One region of the Methylobacterium sp. A52T genome, then DNA from elsewhere that is predicted to be linked to it. Evidence: predicted binding sites of a transcription regulator. Region 1 holds the regulator's gene; each other region holds the start of a gene.
What was found. Region 1 encodes PhoB, which activates phosphate uptake and scavenging genes when phosphate is short. Its sites were predicted from a motif close to TGTCATNNANCTGTCAT; they were not measured.

Region 1 (2,260 bases):
GACCAACCGAATGTTCATGAACCCGACGGAACGCCGTACGCAGGACTACATCACCGGCCGCTTCGGCTAGTCTGCCGGGCCGCTCCGGTCCCGGGACCGCCGCGCGCGTCTCCGGCGCGCCGGCGGATCCCGCAAGCCTCCCGGAGGGCCGTCCCCGGGACCCCATCGAAGGATCCGCCATGCCCGGCCATATCGTCACCTCCTACGACACCGACCTGGAGAACCTGCGTCGCTCGATCTCGGAGATGGGCGGCGTCGCCGAGAAGATGACCGCGGAGGCGACCGACGCCCTCGTGCGCCGGGACGACACGCTCGCCCAGGCGGTGATCCTCGCCGACAAGCGCCTCGACGCGCTGCAGCGGGACATCGAGGAGCGCGCCGTGCTGCTGATCGCCCGGCGCCAGCCCCTGGCGATCGACCTGCGCGAGACCATCTCGGCGATCCGCGTCTCCGGCGATCTCGAGCGGATCGGCGACCTCGCCAAGAACGTCGCCAAGCGCGTGGTGGCGATCTCCGACCAGGCGCCGGCCCAGAAGATCGTGCTCGGCGTGCGCCACATGAGCGACCTCGCCGAGGCCCAGCTCAAGGACGTGCTCGACGCCTACGGGAGCCGCGACGTCCAGGCGGCCCACGACGTCTGGGAGCGCGACGGCGAGATCGACGCCCTGTACAATTCCCTGTTCCGCGAGCTCCTGACCTACATGATGGAGGATCCGCGCAACATCTCGTTCTGCACGCATCTCCTGTTCTGCGCGAAGAACGTCGAGCGCATCGGCGACCACACCACCAACATCGCCGAGACGATCCACTATCTCGCCACGGGCGAGACGCTGGCGGGTGACCGGCCGAAGAACGACGCGTCGAACTACGCGACGGTGGACGGCGTGCAGGCGCCGTGAGGCGCCGACCCCGGCGCCTTCCTGTGGGCGCGGCCGGGGTCACTCTCCGTGCAGGTTGAGGCGGGGCGGCGCCTCCTGCACCATCCGGGGACCGCCCGCAGAACGAGTCTTCGAACGTGAGCATGCAAGTCCTGATCGTCGAGGACGAGGAGGCCCTGAGCACGCTGCTGCGCTACAACCTGGAGGCCGAGGGCTTCCTGGTGGATTCGGCGGCGCGCGGCGACGACGCCGAGCTGCTCCTGGCGGAGCGGATCCCGGACCTCGTCCTGCTCGACTGGATGCTGCCCGGCCTCTCGGGGATCGAGCTGTGCCGCCGGATCCGGGCGCGCCGGGAGACCGAGCGCCTGCCGGTAATCATGCTCACCGCCCGGGGCGAGGAGGGCGACCGCGTCCGCGGGCTCGGCACGGGCGCCGACGACTACATCGTCAAGCCGTTCTCGGTCCCGGAGCTGCTCGCCCGGATCCGCGCGCTCCTGCGCCGGGCCAAGCCCGCCCACGTCTCGGACCGGCTGGCGGCCGGCGACCTGGAACTCGACCGCACCGGCCACCGCGTCCGCCGCGGCGGCGAGGAGCTGCATCTGGGCCCCACGGAGTTCCGGCTCCTAGAATTCCTGATGCTGGCGCCGGGCCGGGTCTTCTCCCGCGAGCAGCTCCTCGACGGGGTCTGGGGCCACGACGTCTACATCGACGAGCGCACCGTCGACGTCCATGTCGGGCGGCTGCGCAAGGCGCTGAACGGCCCGCGCCAGACCGACCCGATCCGCACGGTCCGCGGCTCCGGATACGCCTTCGACGAGACCTTCTCGCTCGAGGCCTGAGGCGGTTTCGCGGTCTGTCGGAGCGCCTCACCGCTCCGCTCGCGACGACTCTGTGACGGGCGCGCCGATATTCAGCGTCGCCTCTCAGGGACTCAGCGCGCCAGCGCCGCGCTCCGGCCCGAGGCGGCCGGCACCGCCTCCAGCGCCGCCAGGACCGTCCCCTCGGTCAGGATCTGCGGCAGCACCTGGGGCTCTCCCGTCCCAGTATAGAGCAGGTAGAGCGGGACGCCGCTGCGCCCGTGCTTCTCCAGGAGGCGGGTGATTTCGGGGTTCTGGTTGGTCCAGTCGCCCTTCATGTAGGTCACGCCGCGCTCGGCCATCGCGGCCCGCACGGCCTTGGTGTTGAGCGAGGTCGCCTCGTTGACCGCGCAGGTGATGCACCACGCGGCGGTCATGTCCACGAAGACGGGGCGGTGCGCGTCGACCAGGGCGTCGAGGCGCGCCTGCGTGAACGGCTCGATCCCGTCGGCGGCGGCCTGCGCGGCCGGCGCGGCGCGGTCCCGGGGCAGGGTGACGGCGAGGGCCCCGACGGCGATCAGCGCC
Region 2 (2,260 bases), on a different contig from region 1:
GCCCGGCGCAGCCCGGCATCGGCCCAGGGCTGATCGATCAGCGTCCGGGCGAAGGGATGCGAGGCCACTGCGGCCGCGGGGTCGATGCGGAAGCCGTCCCCGAACGCCACCGAACCGGGCGTGGGATCCGCCAGATAGGCGTCGACGACGGCCGAGACGTCGTCATCGACGATATCCAGGGTCGTGAACAGGTCGAGAGTCATGGGGCGCTTCGCCATGGCGTCGCTGTAGCCGCGCCACCGCGACAGGATCACGACTCCCGCGCCGTCTCCGCGCCGCGATCAGTACGCGGCCGGCACGATCATCGCGGCGGGAACCGGGCCGCGCACGTAGTCCGCGTGCCGCAGGCGCTCGGGCAGATGGACCGCCGGGTGCTCCACGCTGCCGTAGGGAATCTGGTCGAGCAGGTGGCTGATACAGTTCAGGCGGGCCCGTCGCTTGTCGACTGCCTCGACCACCCACCAGGGCGCCTCGGGGATATGGGTCCGCGCCAGCATGTCCTCCTTGGCCCGGGTGTAGTCCTCCCAGCGGCGCCGCGACTCGACGTCCATGGGCGACAGCTTCCACTGCTTGAGCGGGTCGTGGATCCGCATCCGGAAGCGGAATTCCTGCTCGGCATCGGTGATCGAGAACCAGTATTTCACCAGGACGATGCCGGAGCGCACCAGCATGCGCTCGAACTCGGGGACCGACCGGAAGAACTCCTCGACCTCCGCCTCGGTGCAGAAGCCCATGACCCGCTCGACGCCGGCGCGGTTGTACCAGGAGCGGTCGAACAGCACGATCTCGCCGCCGGCGGGCAGATGGGAGACGTAGCGCTGGAAATACCATTGCGTCCGCTCGCGCTCGCTCGGGGCGGGCAAGGCGGCGACGCGGCAGACGCGGGGGTTGAGGCGCTGGGTGATCCGCTTGATCACGCCGCCCTTGCCGGCCGAGTCGCGGCCCTCGAACAGCACGACCACGCGCAGTTTCCGATCCTGCACCCAGTCCTGGAGCCGGACCAGCTCGTGCTGCAGCCGGAGCAGCGCGCGGAAATAGACCTTGCGGTCGAGACGATCGGGCGGCGCGCCGCCGAGCTCGGCCGCGAGCCAGTCGAGGCGATCCTCCTCGAGGCCGAGTTCCAGCTCCTCGTCGTAGCTGTCGGCGAGGTCACGCCGGATCGCCTCCAGGGTGGCATCCGAGGTGGCATCCGGGGCAGAGCTGTCGTCGGGCCGCATCGCCGGTTCTCCTGCGCGTCGCGGGGCCGAGCTAGAGCAGCGTTCCGTGACACGCCTGAGAAAGCGCCGCGCCCGCGGCGGCCGATCCCATGTCGCGCCCGTGATCGTTCCGTCATACGGTTCCGCCACCGATCGGGGCGACCGGAGATGCGTCATGGCTGGAGAAGCGAAGAGGGCCGCGCCGAAGCGCCGACGGGACGACCCGGATGCGGCGCGCGCCGAGGGCGAGAAGGTCGGCGCGCGCATCGATGCCGCCTTCGAGAGGCTCGCCGGGAAGCTGCGCGCCCGCGCCGACAGGGCCCGCGCCAAGCTCGACGCGGCCACGAAGGCCGAGAAGCGGGCGGTGCTGCTGCGCCGCTACGAACTCTACGCGGACGCGGCGGCCTATCTCGAGGAGCGGCTCGTCGATCGCGGGGGGCGATCCGCGTGATCTCCATCGACCCGGCCGGGCGCGGCGCCGCCCGACGCAGCTGACGGCGAGGATCCCATGTTCGACGCGACCAAGATGCTCGCCGACGCCCTCGGCGAGCACCTGGCCCTGACCTACCAGCGGACCTTCGGCAGCCGGGAGCCGCGCTACGCCGAGATCATCGAGGCCGCGGCGCGCCTGACGATCGAGCGGATCGTCGGGAGCGACGCCCTCTACCACGACGGCGACCACACGGCCCTCGTCACCCTGGTCGCCCAGGACATCCTCCGCGGCCGCTTCCTGCAGCAGGGCATCACGCCCGAGGACTGGCTGCACATGATCCTGGCCGCCCTCTACCACGACATCGGCTACGTGCGCGGCGTCTGCGCCGGAGACCGGCTGCAGGCCTTCGTCATCGATGCGCAGGGCACGACCGTCAGCCTGCCCCGGGGCGCCTCGGACGCGGCGCTGGCGCCCTACCACGTGGAGCGCTCGAAGCTGGCCGTGCAGGAGCGCTTCGGCACGCACGATCTCGTCGACGCGTCCCGGGTCATCCGGGCGATCGAGCTGACCCGCTTCCCGGTCCCCGAGGACGATTCCCATCGCGAGACCGGGACCGAGGCCGGGCTGCTGC
Region 3 (2,260 bases), on a different contig from region 1:
CGCCTAGACGGGCCCGGCGCGAAACGTGCCTGTCACCCCTCCTCTAGTGCAGAGGTTTTCCCCCGTGATCACCGGTCCGTGCCTCATCGTCCAGCCGATCCACGCGGCGGGCCTCGACCGGTTGCGCGCGGCCGGGCTGGAGCCGCGCCCGGCGAGTGGGACCGATCCCGAGACGCTAGCGCGCGAGGTCGCCGACTGCGTCGCCGTCATCACCCGCAACACCGGCTTCCCGGCCCGCGCCATCGCGGCGGCGCCGGCCCTGCGGGTGATCGGGGTCCACGGCACCGGCACCGACCACGTCGCCACCGCCGAGGCGACCGCGGCCGGGATCGCGGTGGTCAACACGCCCGGCGCCAACGCCGTCTCGGTGGCCGAGCAGACGCTGGCGCTGATCTTCGCCCTGGCCAAGGCCCTGCCGGAGGCCGACCGCTCGGTCCGGGCCGGCGACGACAGCTTCAAGTTCACCGCCCGGCTGGTCGAGCTCGCCGGCCTGACGCTGGGCCTCGTCGGCTTCGGGGCGATCGGGCAGGCGACCGCCCGGCTCGCCGCCGCCCTGGGCCTGCGGGTGCTGGCCTACGGCCCGAGCCGCCCGGACGCCGACTTCGCCAATGCCGGCGCCCTGCGGGCCGCCTCGGTCGACGCGCTCCTGGCGGAATCCGACATCGTCTCCCTGCACGTGCCGCTGACCCCGGGCACCCGCGGCCTGATCGGCCGGGACCAGCTCGCGCGGATGAAGCGGGACGCCTTCCTGATCAACACCAGCCGCGGCGGCCTGATCGACGAGGCGGCCCTGGTGGAGGCGCTGGAGGCCGGCACGATCGCGGGCGCCGGGCTCGACGTCTTCTCCCGGGAGCCGCTGCCGGTCGACCACCCGCTGGCCCGCCAGCCCCGGGCGATCCTGACGCCCCATGTCGGCGGCTCCACCGGGGCGGCCCTGATCCGCACCGCCGAGACCGCCGCGGCCCGCGTGGTCGACGCCCTCGCCGGCCGGCGGCCGGGCGGGCTGGTCAACCCGGACGTCTGGGAGCGGCGGCGCGGGGTGTGATGGTCCCCCTCTCCCGTGCGGGAGAGGGTTGGGGTGAGGGACGAGAGGCTTCGGGATCAGGCACCCGATCGACGCGATTCCAGGCGGAAGCCTCGTCCGGTGAGGTCTCACCCCTCGCCCTGTCCCTCTCCCGCACGGGAGAGGGGACCCGCGGCCGATCCTGACGGCGCGGCGGTCGTGGCCGGCCCGGTTCACGGTGTTTCGTCCGGACCGCGACCGCCCGCCGCGCGCCGTGTCATGCAATCGTCGCAGACGGGCCGGAAAGCCACCCGCTGCATCCGAGGCCAGAGAGGGCTCCATGGACTTCCACCGTCGCTTCACGGTCCTGATGTGCGCCCCGGCCTTCGACCCGGACGATCTCGAGGGCGCGCGCGTCAACCAGATCGTGGCGGCCGTGGAGCAGCGCGGCTTCGAGGTGGTGCGCGCCCGGCGCGTCGAGGACGCGGCCATCGCGGTCCAGACCGACGCCGCGGTCGGCTGCCTCGTGGTCGACTGGGGCAAGCGCGGCCTCGACGGCAAGGCCGCCGCCCTCATCGACATGATGCGCCGGCGCGGCCTGGAGATGCCGATCGTCATCATGGTCCGCCGCAAGCGGCTGGAGGACATCCCGGTCGAGCTCCTCGACTTCATCGACGGCTACATCTTCCTCGCCGAGGAGACGCCGGAATTCATCGCCCGCGGCCTCGTCAGCCGGGTCACGCAGTACGCCGAGACCCTCAAGACCCCGTTCTTCGGCGCGCTCGTCGACTACGCCGAGAAGGGCAACCAGCTCTGGACCTGCCCGGGCCACAACGGCGGCATCTTCTACAACCGGTCGCCGATCGGCCGGATCTTCGTGGAGCACCTCGGCGAGGCGATCTTCCGCGACGACCTCGACAACTCGGTCCTCGATCTCGGCGACCTGCTGACCCACGAGGGCCCGGCGCTGAAGGCCCAGAAGGAGGCCGCCAAGATCTTCGGGGCGGAGAAGACCTACTTCGTCCTCAACGGCACCTCGGCTTCCAACAAGATCGTCCTGTCCTCCCTGGTGGCGGAGGACGACCTCGTCCTGTTCGACCGCAACAACCACAAGGCGGCCCACCACGGCGCCCTGTTCCTGGGCGGCGGCATCCCGATCTTCCTGGAGACGGACCGCAACGCCTACGGCCTGATCGGGCCGATCTTCCACGAGGCCCTGGACGAGACCCGGATCCGGGAGAAGATCCGCCGCAACCC

Region 2: a site for PhoB is predicted at 1,317-1,333, ahead of ppk2 (polyphosphate kinase 2). Genes of this name have one in related genera too.
Region 3: a site for PhoB is predicted at 1,279-1,295, ahead of ACLBYE_RS25150 (Orn/Lys/Arg family decarboxylase). Genes of this name have one in related genera too.

What each region holds. Positions count from the first base shown of each region.
Region 1 covers NZ_JBKFBI010000025.1:22,612-24,871, reverse strand. The annotation lists gene pstB (phosphate ABC transporter ATP-binding protein PstB) at 1-70, shown strand, start outside; gene phoU (phosphate signaling complex protein PhoU) at 180-899, shown strand; gene phoB (phosphate regulon transcriptional regulator PhoB) at 1,022-1,717, shown strand; gene ACLBYE_RS08850 (protein-disulfide reductase DsbD family protein) at 1,810-2,260, opposite strand, start outside.
Region 2 covers NZ_JBKFBI010000039.1:34,585-36,844, reverse strand. The annotation lists gene ACLBYE_RS12155 (hypothetical protein) at 1-254, opposite strand, end outside; gene ppk2 (polyphosphate kinase 2) at 282-1,217, opposite strand; gene ACLBYE_RS12145 (hypothetical protein) at 1,372-1,647, shown strand; gene ACLBYE_RS12140 (hypothetical protein) at 1,705-2,260, shown strand, end outside.
Region 3 covers NZ_JBKFBI010000141.1:7,532-9,791, forward strand. The annotation lists gene ACLBYE_RS25145 (hydroxyacid dehydrogenase) at 65-1,045, shown strand; gene ACLBYE_RS25150 (Orn/Lys/Arg family decarboxylase) at 1,344-2,260, shown strand, end outside.